DNA from 2 places in the Burkholderia sp. APQ4-4ca genome. Region 2 is predicted to be linked to the other one. Evidence: riboswitches for the same ligand, from Rfam matches in the RefSeq annotation. Region 2 holds a riboswitch; the other holds the start of a gene.
What was found. Region 2 has a riboswitch for cobalamin ahead of cobG (precorrin-3B synthase). Riboswitches for the same ligand answer to the same signal wherever they lie in the genome.

Region 1 (6,380 bases), on a different contig from region 2:
CCGTCACGTTCATCGCGCACTCATACCGAATGCGTCCGGTGCTCGGCTCCGTGCGCCGCGTCGTTCACATGCAGACGCAAGTGCGCCTCTGCGTCCCAATGCACGACTTCCCACGTTCGCGCGGCGTCCTCGCTGCGCAGCCACACCACCCCACCCGTCGGCACCGGCCGCGACAGCAACGTGTCGAGCGGCACGCGCAACACATGCGACGCGAATACGCGGATCACACCCGCATGCGTGACGATCCATTGCGGCCCGTCGAGCTTCACAACCGCATCGGCCCGCCGCGCCACCCGCGCGACGAAGCGCTCGACGCTTTCTCCGCCGTGCCCGCACGCATGCATCAGGTCGGCCGCCCACGCATCGAGCGCCGCGCGGTCGATATCGTCCCAGCGCTGCATTTCCCACGCGCCGAAATCCATTTCCTGCCAGTCGTCATCGCGCAGCAGCGGTACGTCGAACGCCCGCGCGAGCCGTTCGGCAACCGACGCGCAGCGCGTCAGCGGGCTCGTCCACACCCGTTCGGGCGACGGTATACCCCGTTCCGCCAAATGCGCGCGCACGGCCTGCGCGCCGTCGTCAGCCGACTCGGCGAGCGGCACGTCGCTGCGCCCGTAGCAGACGCCCGGCTCGATGCCGACGGCCGGATGACGGATCAGGACGACGTCCATCCGAGCACCACCAGATAGATCGCCAGTTCGCCCAGTTGCTGCGCGAAGCCGAGACAGTCGCCCGTATAACCGCCGATCCGCTTCACGAAATAGCGGGCCAGGCATGCGCGCACGAGCACGAGCGCCACGCATGCGGCAACGCCCATGCGCCAATCCGGCCAGAATAGCCACGGCAGTCCGAACACCGCCGCGACGCCCGCCGCGCGTGCGCCCATCCGTTGCGCGACCGGCTTCGCCTTGCCTTCGGGCCGCACGTAGTCGAGCGTCGTCAGCAGGCTCACCGCCATCGCACGGCTCGCCGCGTGCGCGGCGATCATCGTCCATGCGGCGCGCAGCGGCAGCATCGACGCCAGCGCCTGCCATTTCAAGCCGAGGGCGACGACGAGCGCGACCGCGCCGAACGTGCCGATCCGCGAATCGTGCATGATGCGCAGCACGTCGTCGCGCGTGTAACCGCCGCCGAACGCATCGCAACTGTCGGCAAGGCCGTCTTCGTGGAACGCGCCGGTCGCGAGCAGCGTCGCAGCCATCGACAGCCCCACCGCGATCGATGGCGGCAGCGCGCGCAGCGCGACGAGATAGACGAGCGCGCCCCATGCGCCGACGCACGCGCCGACGAGCGGAAAATAGCGCGCGGCCTGGTCGAGGTCGCCGGCCGTGTAGCCGATCGAGCGCGGCACGGGCACGCGCGTGAAATAGCCGAGCGCGACGAAGAAGTAGCGCAGTTCGGCCCGCATGCCGCGCGCGCGCTCAGGCGTCACGATCGTCGACGCCGGCGGATTCGAAGCTCGCCATCTCGCTGAGGAACGCGGCGGCCGCGCGCACCAGCGGCAGCGCGAGCGCGGCGCCCGTGCCTTCGCCGAGCCGCAGGTCGAGCGCGAGCAGCGGCTTCGCGCCGAAATGCTCGAGCATGCGCCGGTGGCCGGCCTCGTGCGACGTATGCGAGAACACGCAATAGTCGCGCACGCCGGGCGCGATGCGCTCGGCGACGAGCAGCGCGGCGGTCGCGATGAAGCCGTCGACGAGGATCGTCATCCGCTCGCTCGCGGCCGCGAGGTACGCGCCCGTCATCATCGCGATCTCGAAGCCGCCGAACGTCGCGAGCACGTCGAGCGGCGCGATCGCATGCGAGTGCTTGACGAGCGCGCGGCCGAGCACCGCGCGCTTGTGCGCGAGGCCCTGATCGTCGAGGCCCGTGCCGCGGCCGACGCATGCGTCGATCGGTACGTCGAGCAACCGGCTCATCAGGCACGCGGCCGACGACGTGTTCGCGATCCCCATCTCGCCGAAGCCGATCACGTTCGTGCCGAGCGACGCGTGCAGGCGGACGCGCGCCGCGCCCGCGGCCAGCGCCGTCATCGCTTCTTCACGCGTCATCGCCGGTTCCGCCGCGAAGTTGCGCGTGCCGCGCGCGACCGGCAGCGACACCAGCCGGTCCGACAGCGGCAGCGGCGACGCGACGCCCGCATCGACGATCTCGAGCGTGCTCTGCGCGACGCCCGAAAACGCGTTGATCGCCGCGCCGCCGGCGAGGAAGTTCGCGACCATCTGCGCCGTCACCGCCTGCGGATAAGGGCTGACGCCCTCGGCCGCGATCCCGTGATCGCCCGCGAACACGATCGTCACGGGACGCTGCACGCCCGGCCGCTCGGTGCGCTGGATCAGGCCGATCTGCAGCGCGAGCGCCTCGAGCTGGCCGAGGCTGCCGGGCGGCTTGGTCTTGTGGTCGATCACGTGCTGCAGGCGCGTGCGCAGCGCGTCGTCGAGCGGCGCGATCGCGGGCGGGAATTGGGTCGAAATGGTCATCGGGAAGCCGTGTGGTGGGGGCGGCATGCGCCGCGCATCGGAAAATTCGGAACGGGAAAGATCATTGTCGCGCGGGCCACGCCGGCAGCAGCGCATCGCGGCCGTTCTCGCGGATCAGCACGAGCGGATAGCCGAACGCGTCGCTCGCGCGCTCCGGCGTCAGCACGTCGTGCACGAGGCCGGCCCACGCATGGCCGCAGCCGTCGAGCAACAGCGCATGCGTCGCGAAACGCCGTGCGAGATTCAGGTCGTGACACGAAAACATCACCGTGCGCGGGCCTGCCGCGAGCCAGGCGGCCAGCGCCGTCAGGCAGTCGATCTGGTGATGCAGGTCGAGATGCGCGAGCGGTTCGTCGAGCAGCATCAACGGCGCATCCTGGCACAGCGTCGCGGCCAGCGCGACCCGCTGCCGCTCGCCGCCCGACAGCGACATCACGTCGCGCGACGCGAGCAGGCTCAGGTCGAACGTCGCGAGCGCATCGCGCGCGGCCGCGCGGTCGCCGTCGCGCTCCCACCCCCAGCCGCCGAGATACGGAAAGCGGCTGAGCAGCACCGTGTCGAACACGGTCGCGCTGAACGCATCGTGCAATTGCTGCGGCATCAGTGCGCGGCGCTGCGCGAGGTGTTCGGGGCGCCACGCGGCAAGCGGCCGGCCGTCGATCTCGACGTGTCCCGCGGCGGGCGGCTGCAGTCCCGCGAGCGTCGCGAGCAGCGTCGTCTTGCCCGCGCCGTTCGGCCCGGCGACGCACCAGATCTCGCCGGGGCGGAACACCTGCGTGAAGTGGTCGAGCAGCGTGCGCGCGCCGGCCTTGAGCGTCAGGTCGACGGCCATGTAGCGCATGTCGCCGGCGGCGGCATTCCGTACTGCGGCGCCCGTCATCGCATCGGCCTCCTCAGCAGCATCCACAGGAACGTCGGCACGCCGATCAACGCGGTCATGACGCCGACCGGCAATTGCGCGGGCGCGATCGCGGTGCGCGCGAGCAGGTCGGCCGCCATCACGCCGCCGCCGCCCGCGAGCATCGCGGCCGGCAGCAGCATCCGCTGGTCGTTGCCGAACGCGAGCCGCAACGCATGCGGCACGACGAGGCCGACGAAACCGATCGTCCCGGCCGTCGTGACCGCGGCCGCGGCGGCCAGCGACGCGACGAGATAGATCCGCACGCGCAGGCGCGCGACCGGCACGCCGAGCGCGAGCGCGCTCGCGTCGCCGCGCAGCAGCACGTTCAGTTGCGGCGCGGCCGGCAACGCGACGCCTGCGCTCAGCAGCAGCGCGCCCCACGCGAACCACGGCGCCGTCGCGCCGTTCAGGTCGCCCGTCAGCCAGAAGATGATGCCGCGCAACCGCGCGTCGGGCGCGAGCGACAGCAACAGCGTGACGAGCGCGCCCCACCCCGCCGCGATCACGACGCCCGTGAGCAGCAGCCGCGGCGACGCGTCGCGCGATTCGCCGCGCCACAGCTCCCGCCTCGCGAGACCGAGCACCAGCGCGACCGATACGAGCGAACCGGCGAACGCGGATGCGTCGACGAGCCACCACGCGCCGCCCGCGATCATCGCGACGAGCGCGAAACCGGCCGCACCGCCCGACACGCCCAGCACGTACGGCTCCGCGAGCGGATTGCGCAGCAGCACCTGCAACAACGCGCCGGCCAGCGCGAGCAGCGCGCCGCACGCGAAACCCGCGAGCGCGCGCGGCAGGCGCAGCGTGCGCACGATATCGGCGAACAGGGTGTCGCCGCCGTGCGGCACGAGCGATGCGAGTGCTTGCCACGGCGACATCGGCACGCTGCCGATCGACAGCGACGCGACGAACAGCAGCGCGACCACGGCGCCCAGCGCGGCCCAGATGACGCCGGCGCGCGCGGCGTTCATGCCGCGCACGGCCGCGCGCACGACGCGCGGCGCATCCGCTGGCGGTAGCCGGCCGCGCGCGACATGGGCGCGTGGCGGACGATTGGGGTCGGCATCGAAGAACGTTCCGTGAACATTGCGCGCCCCGCTTCCCCGCAGGCCGCGCGTCATGGAGCCCGTGCGGGCTCCCCGTCTCGGCCGGTATCCGGGCTGGCGGCGGTCCGGCTCGCCTTCCCGCGCAATGATGCGCAGTGGCCCGCGCCCGCGTGCGACCTGCACGCGAAACGCGCCCGAGCCGGCCTGCGTCACGCGACGCGGCCGCTTACCGTTGCGGGGGCAGCGCAGGTTGGCGTGCTCCTCGAGCCCGCACCCTGCTTCCCGTTTAACCGCGCGTCCTGCGCGCGAGCACCGAGGCGGCGCCAGTTTAGGAGCCGGTCGCGCGAGCGTCAAGGAAGCATCCGGACTCGCGCGGGAAGCGCCGATTCGCGGCAAGAAGCAGGGGTGTTACGACTGGAAACGTTACAGATGTCGGATTGGGCGGTATTCCGCGCTAAAATGCTGGGTCTTTAGAGGACGCAGCAAATGCTCAACGAACTCGAAACCCTGTCTCAAAATATTGGCCGTCTGATTTCGCTGAACAAGCGCTATCACTCGGAACGGCTCGCGCTCGAGGAGCAGGTCGCGCAATTGCGCGCGGAAGCGGACACGGTCCGCGCGGAACTCGCGCAGCTGCGCGACGAACGCAATGCGCTCGCGGCCGAGCGCGACACGTTGTCGGCGAAGATCGACGACGCCCAGGTAAAACTGAACGCGATTCTCGAAAAGCTGCCGCGCTCGAAGAGCGCGGAGCAAGCCGACAACCAGCTCGACCTGCTCGATGCGCAAGCGCGCACGGATGGCGATGATGCGGCCAGCCACGGAGAACATGCATGAGCACCAAGCAGATCGAAGTCTCGATTCTCGGTCAGGCCTATCGGCTCGCCTGTTCGGCCGAGACCGAAGCGGCGCTGCTCGAAGCGGTCGCGCGCGTCGATGCCGAAATGTCGAAAATCCGCTCGAACAGCTCGGTGCGCGGCACCGATCGCATCGCGGTGATGGCGGCGCTGTCGCTCGCGTCGGAATTGCTGCGGTTGCAAACGAGCGTGCGGCACGGTGAAGCATTTCCGGCGGAAGAAATCCGTCGTACAATGCACCAGATGAACGAACAACTCGGCGCGGTGCTCGCACAGCACGAGACGCAGTAACGTTTCAAACGATGCGTCGATTCCGCTTGATCTCGACGGTCAACGGTGGTCAAATTGGCGCATCGAAACACAGTTCAGTCAGCTTCCCTGCCTGGTTCGCCAAGGTCATATATTCCTTGAACCAATGCCATGTGCACGGTTGCGGAAATTTGTAGCACGGGCGCGCGCGTCACTCTGTCTGATGTACCCGAAGTGCTGCTAACTGCGACCAATTCTGAACCTCAGGTTCAGGATGCCGGCCTAGCGGCCAAGGCGGGGGCCTATCCAACGGCATCGGGCAACTCCCGGTGCCGTTTTCTTTTGTAGCAGCCTCTTTTTGCGTCGATCACGACCATGCAATACTGGCTGATGAAGTCCGAACCGGACGAAGCAAGCATCGACGATCTCGCCAACGCACCGCAGCGTTCGCTGCCGTGGACCGGCGTGCGCAACTATCAGGCGCGCAATTTCATGCGCGACACGATGAAGATCGGCGACGGCGTGCTGTTCTATCACTCGAGCTGCCCCGAACCGGGCATCGCGGGTCTCGCCGAAGTGTCGTCCACGCCCTACCCCGATCCCACGCAGTTCGATCCGAAAAGCCCCTATTACGACCCGAAATCGACACAGGAAGCGCCACGCTGGCTGCTCGTCGACGTGCGCTTCGTGAAGAGGTCGCCGCTCGTACCGCTCGCCTCGCTGCGCGAGCACGACGAGCTCGCCGACATGCGCGTGCTCGCCCGCGGCAACCGGCTGTCGATCACGCCCGTCACGCGCGCGGAATGGCGGTTCATCACCGAAAAGTTGATGAAGTAGGCACCGGCCA
Region 2 (12,487 bases):
GGCTGCTGTCGATGCCGCTCAGCCTGCTGTTCGATCCCGATTCGTTCTACTTCGGCGTGCTGCCGGTGCTCGCGGAGAGCGGCAAGCTGCTCGGCGTGCCGCCGATCCAGATGGCGCAGGCCGCGCTGCTCGGCCAGATGACGACGGGCTTTCCGGTGAGCCCGCTCACGCCCGCGACGTTCCTGATCGTCGGCCTGACCGGCGTCGAGCTCGCCGAGCACCAGAAATTCACCATTCCGTTCCTGTTGGCCGCCACCGTGCTGATGGTCTTCGCCGCGGTGATCGTGGGCGTGTTTCCGTTGTGAGCGCCCGGGACCTGCCGCTTCGTGCCGATGCTTCCGGCGCGCAATCCCGCGCAGGACCATCGTTCGAAGCGGAAACCCTGGCGCCCCCTGGCATTTTCTTGAGAGCGGCGCGGCCGCTCGGCTTTTTCCGGGAGAGCAATCCATGCAGTTCGACCTGACCGACGACCAGCGCGCGATCGAAAGCGCGATCGAGAAAATCTGCGCGCGCTTCGGCGACGACTACTGGCTCGAACGCGATCGCGCGGGCGGGTTTCCGGCCGATTTCCACGCGGCGCTCGCCGAGGCCGGCTGGCTCGGCATCGCGATGGACCCGGCCTACGGCGGCGCCGGGCTCGGGATGACCGAGGCCGCGCTGATGATGCGCGCGATCAGCGCGTCGGGCGCCGGCCTGTCGGGCGCGTCGGCCGTCCACATGAACATCTTCGGGCTGAACCCGGTGCAGGTGTTCGGCAACGACGCGCAGAAGGCGCGCTTCCTGCCGCCGCTGATCGCGGGGCGCGACAAGGCGTGCTTCGCGGTGACCGAACCCGACGCGGGCCTCGACACCACGCACCTGAGCACGCAGGCGTGCCGCGACGGCGATCACTACGTGCTGAGCGGGCGCAAGATCTGGATCTCGACCGCGCAGGTGGCGAACAAGATGCTGATCATCGCGCGCACGACGCCGCTCGACCAGGTCGCGAAGCCGACCGACGGGCTGAGCCTGTTCTATACCGACCTCGATCGTACCCGCATCGAGGTGCGCGAAATCGACAAGATGGGCCGCAAGGCGGTCGATTCGAACATGCTGTTCATCGACAACCTGCGCGTGTCGCGCGACGACCTGATCGGCAACGAAGGCGACGGTTTCCGCTATCTGCTGCACGGGTTGAACCCCGAACGGATCCTGATCGCGGCCGAGGCGATCGGCCTCGGGCAGGCCGCGCTGCGCCGCGCGACGCAATATGCGTGCGAGCGCGTGGTGTTCGGCCGGCCGATCGGGCAGAACCAGTCGATCCAGCATCCGCTCGCGCAGGCGTGGATGCAGCTCCAGGCCGCGTGGCTGATGGTGATGAAGGCCGCGACGCGCTACGACGCGGGGCAGTCGTGCGGCGCGGAGGCGAACGCCGCGAAATACCTCGGCGCGGAAGCCGCGTTCCAGGCGTGCCAGACGGCGATCGCGACGCACGGCGGGATGGGGTACGCGAAGGAATATCACGTCGAGCGCTATCTGCGCGAGTGTATGATTCCGAGGCTCGCGCCCGTGAGCCCGCAACTGATCCTGTGCTACATCGCGGAGAAGGTGCTCGGGCTGCCGAAGTCGTACTGACCGTACCGCCCCGGCAGGCCGCCCGGCGCGCGGTTTCCCGTTCCGAATCAAGCGCTCGTCATGGACGTCAAACTCGTTGCCCGCACGCTCGACCTGTTCGAGCTGTTCGCCGCCGAACGGCGGCCGCTGCCGCTCACCGAACTCGCGCGCCTGCTCAATGTACCGGCGTCGAGCTGCCTCGCGATGGCGCGCACGCTCGTAAGCCGCGGCTACCTGTACGAAGTGCGCAAGCGCGGCGGCTACTACCCGACGCGGCGCCTGCAGACGGTCGCCGCCGCGATCGATGCGACCGATCCGGTCGTCGACATCGTGCATCCGCACCTCGTCGCGCTGCGCGACGCGAGCCGCGAAACGGCCGTGCTCGGCAAGATCCAGGGCGCGTCGGTCACGTATCTCGACGTCGTCGAATCGGAGCAGGCGATCCGCTATACGCGCCAGCCGGGCGAGCTGCGGCCGCTGCACGCGAACTCGATCGGCAAGGCGATCTTCGCGGAACTCGCGAGCGACGCGCAGCAGGCGCTCGGCGCGCAACTGCCGTTCGAACGCTTTACCGATGCGACGGTGGTTGATCTCCCGGCGCTCGTCGCGCAGGCCGCGCGGTTTCGCGAACTCGGCTGGGCGGAGAACTTCGGCGAGAGCGCGCCCGAGCTGTCGGCGATCGCGATCGCGGTCGCGCTGACGCTCGACGGCGACTGGTACGGGCTGTCGGTCGTCGGGCCGACCGAGCGGATCCGCCAGCATCGCGACACGCATGCGGCGCTGCTCGTCGACGCGAAGGCGCGGCTGCTGGCCGAACACGCGCGCGGGTAGGGCGGCGGCGCGCGCCGGCGCCGGCAGAGGGCCGTCGCCGGCGTGCGGTCCCGCCACGCCGGCAACGCCCCGCCGCGCGTCACGCGCGAGCGCGTCGCACCGTCACGACTTCACCCACACGCCGCCCGCGCTCGGGTTGTCGCCCTGCGTCCACCATTTCGCGCAATACTTCGCGCCCTGATACGTCACGCACGTGCCGCCCTGATAGGCGGTCGTCGCCGACCACGTGGGCGTGCCGCCGTTGATCGGCTTCCATACGGCCGCCTGGCCGGGCACGTCGCCCTGCGTCCACCACTGCGCCTGATACGTCGTGCCCTGGTAGGTGACCGTCGCGCCGGCCGTATAGACCTGGCCGGCCGCCCACGGTGCGCCCGGCTGCGGCGTGCCGCCGTCCGAGCCGCCGCCGTAGTTCGGGTCCTGCGTGACGCCCGCGCCCCACTTGCCGTCGAGCTTCTTGAAGATCGTCGCGAACGCGTACGGCTGCTGCGCGACGCCCGAGCAGGTCGGCGACGCATACGTGCCGCCGGACGGGCACGCCTGATCGCGGCCGACCGACCAGTTGCCGAAGAAACCGTAGCCGTTCGCGACGGCCGCGTTCAGCACGGTCTGCGCATTCGCGAGCGTGAAGGTTTCACCCTGCACGTCGTTGACGCCGATCATCGGCGTGACGCCGACCATCTGCCACAGCTGCGCGTTGGTCTTCGGCTGGCCGGCGGATTTGAACGCGGTGTCGAGCTGCGAATAGAGCGCCTGCGCGGCGCTGATCGCGGCGGCGCCCATGTCGATGTTCGCGGGGCCGTAATCCATCGCCATCACGTTGACCGCGTCGAACGTGGCCTTGTTCGCGATGGCCGCGTTGACGACGTTCACGCCGTCCTGCGTGAGCCCGGTCGGCATCGTCGGCAGCGTCAGCGTCACGTGCAGCGGCTTGCCCTTCGCCGCGTAGTCGGCCTGCAGTTGCGCGACCGCCTGGAAGTTGCGCGCGACCGCCGCCGTGTCCTGCTGCGACGCGCCCTCGATGTCGAAGTCGACATGCGTGAGGCCGTACGTGTCGATCACCGTCTGGTACGCGGTCTTCAGCGCGGGAACCGTCGAGCACGCCTGCATCAGCGGCGTGCCGTTCGCGCCGCCGAACGACACGGCGACTTCGCCGCCTTTCGCGCGGTAGCTGGCGATCGACGTGGACAGCGCGGTCAGCAGGCCGCCGCTCGCGCCGTTGCCGATCGGCTGCACGCCGCCCCACGACGGCACGCAGCCGTTGCCCGCGACCACGAACGCGAGCGTGAACTGCTGGATGCCCTGGCGCACGCCGATCTGGTCGACCAGCGGCGTGGGATAAAGCGTCACGTCGACAAAGGGCGCATAGACGCCGGCACCTTGCGACACGCTCGCCATCGCGAGCAGACAACCCGCGGCAAACGCACGCGGAATGAAACGCGGCAACACATTGTTGTTCATTCTGTGTTCTCCAAGTGGAAGAGGGATACGCTGGCCTGCGTATCGTCGCCGGCGGGAAAAGCACGTGTCCCGCCGGCGGCGTGCCTATCTTGGAGGATTCGCGTCGAATAGGAAACTTAGGTGTTCTTCTTTTTGTTATTCGATTCTCGATACGTAACGAACTTGCCGATTCGGTCGAATATCGAAACGCGCGGAGGGCATTTTTTCCGATCGATCGCACGACGCCGCGCGGATGGACCGGTTCCAGCGAACCGGCGACGCGCCGGCATGTCGATGAACGGCTCGCTCGCACGCCTGTGCGTTCACATTCGTGCGAATGCCGTCGGATGCGGTAGGTATGCGCAACCGGCGGGCGCAGCGGCGTTCAGCGATACCAGCGCGGCGTATAGACCCATTCGCGTGCGTTGCCGATCGCGAAGCGCCGCGTGGTCGACGAGCCGACGATCACCATCGTGCGCATGTCGACCTGGTCGCCGCGCAGCGCGCCGAGGGTCGTCGTCGAAAGCGTCGCGCCCGGCCGGCCGATGTCGCGGCCGAGCACGACCACCGTCTCGGCCGCGCGATGCGCGCGCACGATGTCGAGCGCCCGGTCGAGCTGCCACGGCCGCGCGCGCGAGATCGGGTTGTAGAACGCCATCACGAGATCGGCTTGCGCCGCGTGCCGCAGACGCGTTTCGATCACGTCCCACGGCTTCAGGTTGTCCGACAGCGAGATCGCGCAGAAATCGTGGCCGAGCGGCGCGCCGGCCTGCGCGGCCGTCGCGAGCGACGCCGAGATGCCGGGCTCCACGCGCAGGTCGACCGCGGCCCAGTGCGGGTTGCGGGCTTCATCGAGCGCTTCGAGCACGGCCGCCGCCATCGCGAACACGCCGGGGTCGCCCGACGACACGACCGCGACGCACCGGCCCTCGGCCGCCAGTTCGAACGCATGGCGCGCGCGCTGCATTTCCTCGCGATTGTCGGTGCCGTGCACGCGCTGGTCCGCTCGAAACGGGCCGGCCATGTTCACGTAGGTCGTATAGCCGAGGATGTCGGTCGCGTCCGCGAGCGCGGCGCGCGCGGCCGGCGTGAGCCAGGCGGCGCCGCCTGGACCGAGGCCGAGTACCGTCAGGCGGCCGCGCGCGCGGCCGAGCGTGGCCGGATCGACCGGATGGGATGCGATTGCGCACGCGAGGCCGTTCGATGCTTCACGCAGTGTGTGGGCGACGCGTAATGCGCGGCCGAGCAGCGTGGCGGCGTCCGCGGGCGTGTCGCGATCGGGATCGCTATCGTCATCGACGAAACGCAGCGGCACGTCGAGCGTGTGCGCCGCTTCTTCCAGCGCGGGTTCGCCGATCGCCGACGCGGGCGCGACGATGGCCGCGAGCGCCAGCCGTGCGAGGCCCTGGGCGTCGAGCGAGGCTGCGATGCGCGCGGCCAGCGCTTCGTCCGCATGCACGGCATCCGCCGCGACGCCGACCACCACGCTGCGCGGATGAATCACGAGTTCGTCGTGCGCGCCGCGCCACGCATCGGGCGTCACGCGAATCGCGTGTGCGGCCGCGGCATCGCGCGGCAGCGCGACGTCGTCGAGCCACGGCGCGGCGCCGTCGAGGCGCGGCGACGCGCCCGCGAGCAGGTCGGACACGAAGCGCTTGCCCTGCGCGAGATCGGCGAGCGCATAGCCTTCCGGCGGATTGAGCACGCACGCGCCGAAGCGCAGTTCGCCGCTCGTCGTGATCGCCGGCGCGACGCCCACGCATTCGGCGATTTCGCGCGCGATCACGTTGACGCCCGTCAGCCCGCCGAGCAGCGGCACGACGGCCGAGCCGTCCTCCGCGACCGCGAGCACCGGCGGCTCGACGCCCTTGTCGGCGAGCGCCGGCGCGAGGCAGCGGATCACGATGCCGGCCGCGCACAGCGCGACGATCGGCGAGCCGCGCGCATAGAGTTCATGCAGATGCACGCCGAGTTCGTCGAACGGCACGTCGGCGTTGACGCGCGACGCGAGACCGTGCACGCGCGCGCCCGGGTAACGCGCCTGGATACGTCGCGCGGTATCGAGCGCGCCCGCGCCGAGTATCACGATCGCGGGCGGCGTCGTCATCCTTGCCATTTTTCCCCCGGCACGACGAGCAGCGAGAAATACGGCGACGCTATCGGATCGACTTCGTCGAGCGGCACGATGCGCTGGTTCGCCATCGTCGCGCGCTCGACGTACAGCGCGCGCTTCGCGAGCCCGAGTGCGTCGAGCACGCGCCGCACCTTGTCGAAGTTGCGGCCGAGCTTCATCACGACGGCCGCGTCGGCCCGCGCGAGCCGCTCGCGCAGTTCGTGCTCGGGCAGCACGCCCGACAGCACCGACAGGCTCTGGTTGCGATAGACGAGCGGCTGGCCGAGCACGGCCGTGCCGCCGAGCATCGCGCACACGCCCGGGATCACCTCGGTCTCGTAGCGCGGCGCGAGGCGGTCGTGCAGGTACATGTACGAGCCATAGAAGAACGGGTCGCCTTCGCAGATCACCGCGACGTCGCGGCCTGCATCGAGGTGCGCGGCGACGATCTCGGCCGCGGTGTCGTAGAAATCGGCGATCACCGTCTCGTAGCACAGCGGCGGCGGCAGTGCCTCGGTCGTCACCGGGTAGACGAGCGGCAGTTGCGTCTGCCCGTCGAGCAGGTGCGCCTCGACGATGCCGTACGCGTTGCCTTTCTTGCCCTTCGCGACGAAATACGCGACCACCGGCGCCGCCTGCAGCACGCGCAGCGCCTTGATCGTCATCAACTCGGGATCGCCGGGGCCGACCCCGACGCCGAACAGCCGCCCACGCACGCGCGTCATTCGACCTCCGTCGCGAGCGCATTCACCGCGGCGGCGGCCATCGCGCTGCCGCCGCGCCGGCCGAGCAGCGTGACGTACGGCACGCCGCGGCTGTCGGCGTCGAGCGCCGCCTTCGATTCGGCCGCGCCGATGAAGCCGACCGGGAAACCGAGGATCAGCGCGGGGCGCGGCGCGCCGGCATCGATCATGTCGAGCAGGTGGAACAGCGCGGTCGGCGCGTTGCCGATCACGACGACGCTGCCCGCGAGATGCGGACGCCACAGTTCGAGCGCGGCGGCCGAACGCGTGTTGCCGACGCGTTGCGCGAGGTCGGGCACCTCCGGCTCGCCGAGCGTGCAGATCACGCGGTTGGCCGCGGGCAGCCGCGCGCGCGTGATGCCTTCGGCGACCATTCTCGCGTCGCACAGGATCGGCGCGCCGGCCGCGAGCGCCGCGCGGCCGGCCGTGCCGGCGCCGACGGAAAAACGCAGGTCGTACACGACGTCGACCATCCCGCTCGCGTGGATCACGCGTACCGCGAGTTTCTCGAGATCGGGCGGCACCTGCGACAGGTCGGCCTCGGCGCGGATCGTCGCGAACGACTGGCGGTAGATTTCCTGCCCGTCGCGAATGTAGTCAAGCATCGGTGGTGTCCTGGCTGCGCCGCGCGTCCATGAGTCGGACCGCGGCCTGGTCAATCGTCAGACGGCGCGCGAGCGGGGCGCCGAGGCCCGCGGCCGCGTCGCGCCGATAAAGGTCGTAGTGTTGGGGCGCCACCGCGACGAGCGTATGCGTGGCAGCGTGCGGCAGCGCGCAGTGGCGTTCGCAACCGGTCAGATGCACGTCGAGCGGATGGCCGATGCGCGCGGCAAGCACGCGCGCGTCGTGTTTCGTGTCGGCGCGCGCTTTCGCGCAGCCCGCGCTGCCGGTGCAGGCAACGAGGGTCGCCAGCGGGTCGGACGCCGCGCACACGAGGCCGAGCGACGCGAGGGCTTCGCGCGTCGCCGCCGCACGCTCGTTCGGCACGCCGTGCATGAACACCCCTTGCCACGGCGTCATCGACAGCGTGCCGTCGCCGTCGGCTTCGGCCAGCGCGGCGAGCCGCTCCAGTTGCGCCGCGTCGAGCCGCCCGAGCGCGAATTGCGCGCCGACGCTGCAGCGCGCCGCGTCGCGCGACGGGTATGCGCCGAAACGCGACGCGGGGTCGGCACGCGTGCGTCGCCAGCCGGCGAGCGTCGGATCGGCCGCGAGCGGGAAGGGCAGGTAGCGTTGCGCGCGCTCGAGCAGGGCGGGTTCGCCGCACGTCGACAGCAGCGCGCGCATCCGCGCGACGTCGGCCGGCGCGAGATCGAGGAACGCGAGCAACAGCGCGCGAACCAGTGCGACGCCTTGATCGATCGACACGTCGACCGACGCGGGCCGGTCGTGGTGCGCCACCGGCGGACAGCCGGCCAGCCCCGCCGCGAGACGTACCGCGCCGTCGCCGCGACGCCACGCGGCGAGCCAGATGTCGTGCGGATGATCGAGCGCCGCGACCGCTTCGCCGCCGTCGAGCTGGATCGAGAATTTCGGCGACAGTTCGCCGCGGCGCGGCTCGCTCGCGAGCATGTCGAGCAGCGGCACGGCGAGCGCACGGCTATCGACGAGCGCGGCCGGGTCGTGCCCGGCGAGCGGGCTGAGCAACACGTTGCGGACGTCGTCGCTCGCCGCGAGCGCGGCCGCATCGACGGCGGTATTGTCGGCGCTCGTACGCGGGCCGAGCCCCGCATCGAGCAGCGCGCGCGCGAGCGCATCGGCCGCGCCGTCGCGAATGCCGCGCAACTGGAGATTCGCGCGATTGGTCGCATCGATCTCGCCGGAGCCGTACCGGCGCGCGGCGGCGGCGATCGCGCGCGCCTGGCGCGCGTCGAGCCGGCCGCCCGGCAACTTGATCCGGCACAGCCCGCCGTCGGCGGCCGCGACCACGCGCACGAGCCCCGGGCAAGCCGACGGGCGCACGACGGGCGACGCAGGAATCGAATCGGGGGCGGAACTCAACGGGATACCGGAACAGTGTGGCGCCGCGGCCAACGCATCGGTACACCCCGCCCGACGCCGACTGGCACGCACGCACTTTCTGGCCGGCAGGTCTCCTGGCTGACAGGTCGGCGCCTCCTCCCGGCCTTCCCGGTGAAACCAGTGGCATGAGGGGGAGATCGGCTCGCTGTCTACAGTTGCGGGGGCAGCCACAGCGGCGCGCGGTGCGCCCTGTGTTCCCTCTTCGGCCCCGAAGGGCACCGGCGAACGAACGGCCGTAGGATACCCGATTTTCGCGGCGATCCTGCATCGGCGGTGTGCGCTGCAACGGTGTCGCAGCATGGCTGTGACGACCGGCGTGCGGTTGCGCGGATGGTACGATTGGCGGCTCGACATTCGATCGGCGCGACGCCGGTATCCGCGATGATGAAACTCGGCAGGACGGAGCTGTTCGGCATCGGAATCGCACTGGCCTTGCTGGGCCTCCCCGCATGGATGATGCTCGCGGGCATGCTGATTCCGTTTGCGCCGTCCGCCGAATGGCCGAAGAATGTCGGGCTCGCCGGCCTCGCGGCGCCGATCGCGGCAGGTGGAACCTACCTGTTCAGGAAAGGCGGCGTGCGACCGCTCGCATGGCTACTGCTCGGCTGGCTGCTGGTCGCGGCGATCGCCGGACTGTATCTGGCGATGGTGATGTGGATCGGCGGCACGCCGCGCGGCTGACCAGGAGCGTGGCGGCATCGTCCGTGGCGCCAATGCCGCGGCACGGAAACGGATCGATGCGCGGCAGCTCGGCGGCTGCGCATCGCTACACACGGTATGAAATCGAACGATGGGGAAGGGTGCATGACGGCGTGGCTGACGGTAGTGGGCATCGGCGACGACGGTTACGCGGGGCTCGGGCGCCACGCGCGGCGCGCGTTGCTCGACGCGACGCATGTGGTTGGCGCGAAACGGCATCTCGACATGCTGCCCGCGCGGCTGCGCGCCGCGCGCGAAGCATGGCCGTCGCCGTTCGACCTGTCGGGGCTGCTCGCGCGCCGCGGCGCGCCCGTGTGCGTGCTCGCGAGCGGCGACCCGATGCTGTTCGGCGTTGGCGCGACGCTCGCCCGCGAGCTTTCCCCGGACGAATGGCGCGTCCTGCCGGCGCCGTCGTCGCTGTCGCTCGCGGCCGCACGCCTGGGCTGGGCGCTGCAGGACGTCGGTGCGGTCTCGCTCGTTGGGCGTCCGCTCGCGACGCTGGCCCGCCACCTGCTGCCGGGCCGGCGCCTGTTCGTGTTGAGCGCCGACGGCCGCACGCCGGCCGCGGTCGCCGCCGAACTCGCCGCCCGCGGCTTCGGGCCGACGCGCATCAGCGTATTCGAACATCTGGGCGGCCCGCTCGAGCGGCGGATCGACGGCCTCGCGCAAGACTGGAACATCGACGAAACCGCCGCGCTCAATCTCGTCGCGCTCGACTGTCGGGCGAGCCCCGACGCACCGCGCCGCGCGCTCACGCCCGGGCTGCCCGACGACGCGTACCGCCACGACGGCCAGCTCACCAAGCGCGACCTGCGCGCGATGACGCTCGGTCGCCTCGCGCCCGCGGCCGGCGAATTGCTGTGGGACGTCGGCGCCGGCAGCGGCTCGATCGGCATCGAATGGATGCGCGCGCATCCATCCTGCCAGGCGATCGCAATCGAAGCGCATGCGGAACGGCAGCGCTTCATCGAACACAACCGCGATACGCTCGGCGTGCCGGGCCTGCAACTCGTTTCAGGCCGTGCGCCCGATGCGCTCGCGGGGCTCGCCGCGCCCGACGCGATCTTCGTCGGCGGCGGCGCGACGGCGCCCGGCGTGCTCGACACGTGCTGGGCGTCGCTGAAACCCGGTGGGCGGCTGGTCGCGAACGCGGTGACGCTGCAAGGCGAGATGGCGCTCGCCGCGTGGCGCGATGCGCACGGCGGCACGCTCACGCGCGTGTCGCTCGCGCACGCCGAACCGCTCGGCCGTTTCGACACGTGGCGGCAACCGCTGCCGGTCACGCTGTACGACGTGCGCAAACCCGACACGACAGACGCAGCCGACGCGGCCGGCTCGTCGAATATGTCGAATCCGTCGAACCCAATGGACGCGTGATGCGCGACGAAACCCCCGAACAGCCCGCGCCGCTGCGCTTCGGCTACACGACCGGCAGCTGCGCGACCGCGACGTCGCTCGCGGCGGCGCGTCTGCTGCTCGCGGGCCACGCGGACGACGCGGTCGAGATCGTGCTGCCGAAGGGGCAACGCGTGATGATGCGGCTCGAATTCTGCCGCGCCACGGCTGAGGGCGCTGAAGCCGGCACGATCAAGGATGCCGGCGACGATCCGGACGTCACGCACGGCGCGCTGGTCTTCGCGCGCGTCGCGCTCGCGGCGGCGTCCGGCGTGCGTTTTCATGCGGGGCCGGGCGTCGGCACGGTCACGCGCGCGGGGCTCACGCTGCCGGTCGGCGAACCGGCGATCAACCCGGTGCCGCGCCAGATGATGACCACGCACCTGGAAGCGCTCGCCGCCGAACACGGTTACACGGGCGGTTTCGACGTGACGATCGGCGTCGAAGGCGGCGAGGCGCTCGCGCTGAAGACGATGAACCCGCGCCTGGGTATCGTCGGCGGGCTGTCGATCCTCGGCACGACCGGCATCGTGCGGCCGTTTTCGTGTTCGGCCTATATCGCGTCGATTCATCAGGGTATCGACGTCGCGCGGGCGAACGGCATCGCGCACATCGCCGCCTGCACGGGCAACGCGAGCGAGGATGCGATGCGCGCGCACTACCGTCTGCCCGACATGGCGCTGATCGAGATGGGCGATTTCGCGGGCGCGGTGCTCAAGCACCTGCGGCGCGCGCCGGTCGCGCGCCTGTCGATGTGCGGCGGCTTCGGCAAGCTGAGCAAGCTCGCGGCCGGCCATCTCGACCTGCACAGCCGCCATTCGAGCATCGATCTGCCGCTGCTCGCGCAGTGGGCGGCCGAAGCCGGCGCGAGCGAGGCGTTGCAGGCGACGATGCGCGCCGCGAACACGAGCCAGGAAGCGTTGAAACTCGCGCAGGCCGACGGCGTGCCGCTCGGCGATCTCGTCTGCACGCATGCGCTGCGGGTGGCGCGCGACATCGTGCCGCCGTCGATCGCGGTCGAGATGTTCGCGATCGACCGGCAAGGCCGTTTCGTCGGGGAGGCGCGATGAGTCCACGCATTCTGCTGCTCGGCGGCACCGGCGATGCGCTGAAAATCGCGCGCGCGCTCGGCCCGCATCACGTCTACAGTCTCGCCGGTCTCGGCAAGACACCCGACGATCTGCGCTGCGACGTACGCGTCGGCGGTTTCGGCGGCGCAGCCGGGCTGACCGCGTATCTTCGCGACGCCGGCATCGGCCTCGTGATCGACGCCACCCATCCGTACGCCGCGCAAATCAGCGCGAACGCCGCGACGGCGACGCGCGACGCAGGCGTGCCGCTGTGGGCGCTGCGCCGCGCGCCGTGGACGCCGCAACCGGGCGACGACTGGCGGATGGTCGACGACTGGGCCGGCATCGAGGCCGCGCTCGCGCCGTTCAGGCGCCCGCTGTTCACGCTCGGCCGCGAGCCGCTCGCGCATCTCGATGCGATCCCGCCGCACCAGTTCTGGCTCGTGCGCTGCCTCGATGCGCACCCCGGCAACGCCCGTGCGCAGGTCCTCGCCGCGCGCGGGCCGTTCACACCCGACGGCGAGCGTGCGCTGTTCGCGCTGGCGGGCATCGACGTCGTCGTCAGCAAGAACAGCGGCGGCGCGGCC

Region 1: another riboswitch for cobalamin. It lies ahead of AC3IFE_RS10480 (FecCD family ABC transporter permease); the one in region 2 lies ahead of cobG (precorrin-3B synthase).

What each region holds. Positions count from the first base shown of each region.
Region 1 is NZ_JBYQCG010000086.1:3,461-9,840, reverse strand. It holds partial or broken gene cobC (alpha-ribazole phosphatase) at 90-671, opposite strand; gene AC3IFE_RS10495 (adenosylcobinamide-GDP ribazoletransferase) at 656-1,408, opposite strand; gene cobT (nicotinate-nucleotide--dimethylbenzimidazole phosphoribosyltransferase) at 1,422-2,477, opposite strand; gene AC3IFE_RS10485 (ABC transporter ATP-binding protein) at 2,539-3,357, opposite strand; gene AC3IFE_RS10480 (FecCD family ABC transporter permease) at 3,354-4,352, opposite strand; cobalamin riboswitch at 4,511-4,759, opposite strand; gene AC3IFE_RS10475 (ATPase) at 4,914-5,264, shown strand; gene AC3IFE_RS10470 (cell division protein ZapA) at 5,261-5,575, shown strand; RNA gene ssrS (6S RNA) at 5,657-5,838, shown strand; gene AC3IFE_RS10460 (EVE domain-containing protein) at 5,909-6,370, shown strand.
Region 2 is NZ_JBYQCG010000059.1:201,098-213,584, forward strand. It holds gene AC3IFE_RS02715 (CitMHS family transporter) at 1-305, shown strand, start outside; gene AC3IFE_RS02720 (acyl-CoA dehydrogenase family protein) at 448-1,614, shown strand; gene AC3IFE_RS02725 (IclR family transcriptional regulator) at 1,675-2,424, shown strand; gene AC3IFE_RS02730 (chitinase) at 2,527-3,882, opposite strand; gene cobJ (precorrin-3B C(17)-methyltransferase) at 4,247-5,968, opposite strand; gene AC3IFE_RS02740 (precorrin-2 C(20)-methyltransferase) at 5,965-6,699, opposite strand; gene AC3IFE_RS02745 (precorrin-8X methylmutase) at 6,696-7,322, opposite strand; gene cobG (precorrin-3B synthase) at 7,315-8,676, opposite strand; cobalamin riboswitch at 8,784-8,974, opposite strand; gene AC3IFE_RS02755 (hypothetical protein) at 9,076-9,417, shown strand; gene cbiE (precorrin-6y C5,15-methyltransferase (decarboxylating) subunit CbiE) at 9,541-10,812, shown strand; gene AC3IFE_RS02765 (cobalt-precorrin-5B (C(1))-methyltransferase) at 10,812-11,900, shown strand; gene AC3IFE_RS02770 (cobalt-precorrin-6A reductase) at 11,897-12,487, shown strand, end outside.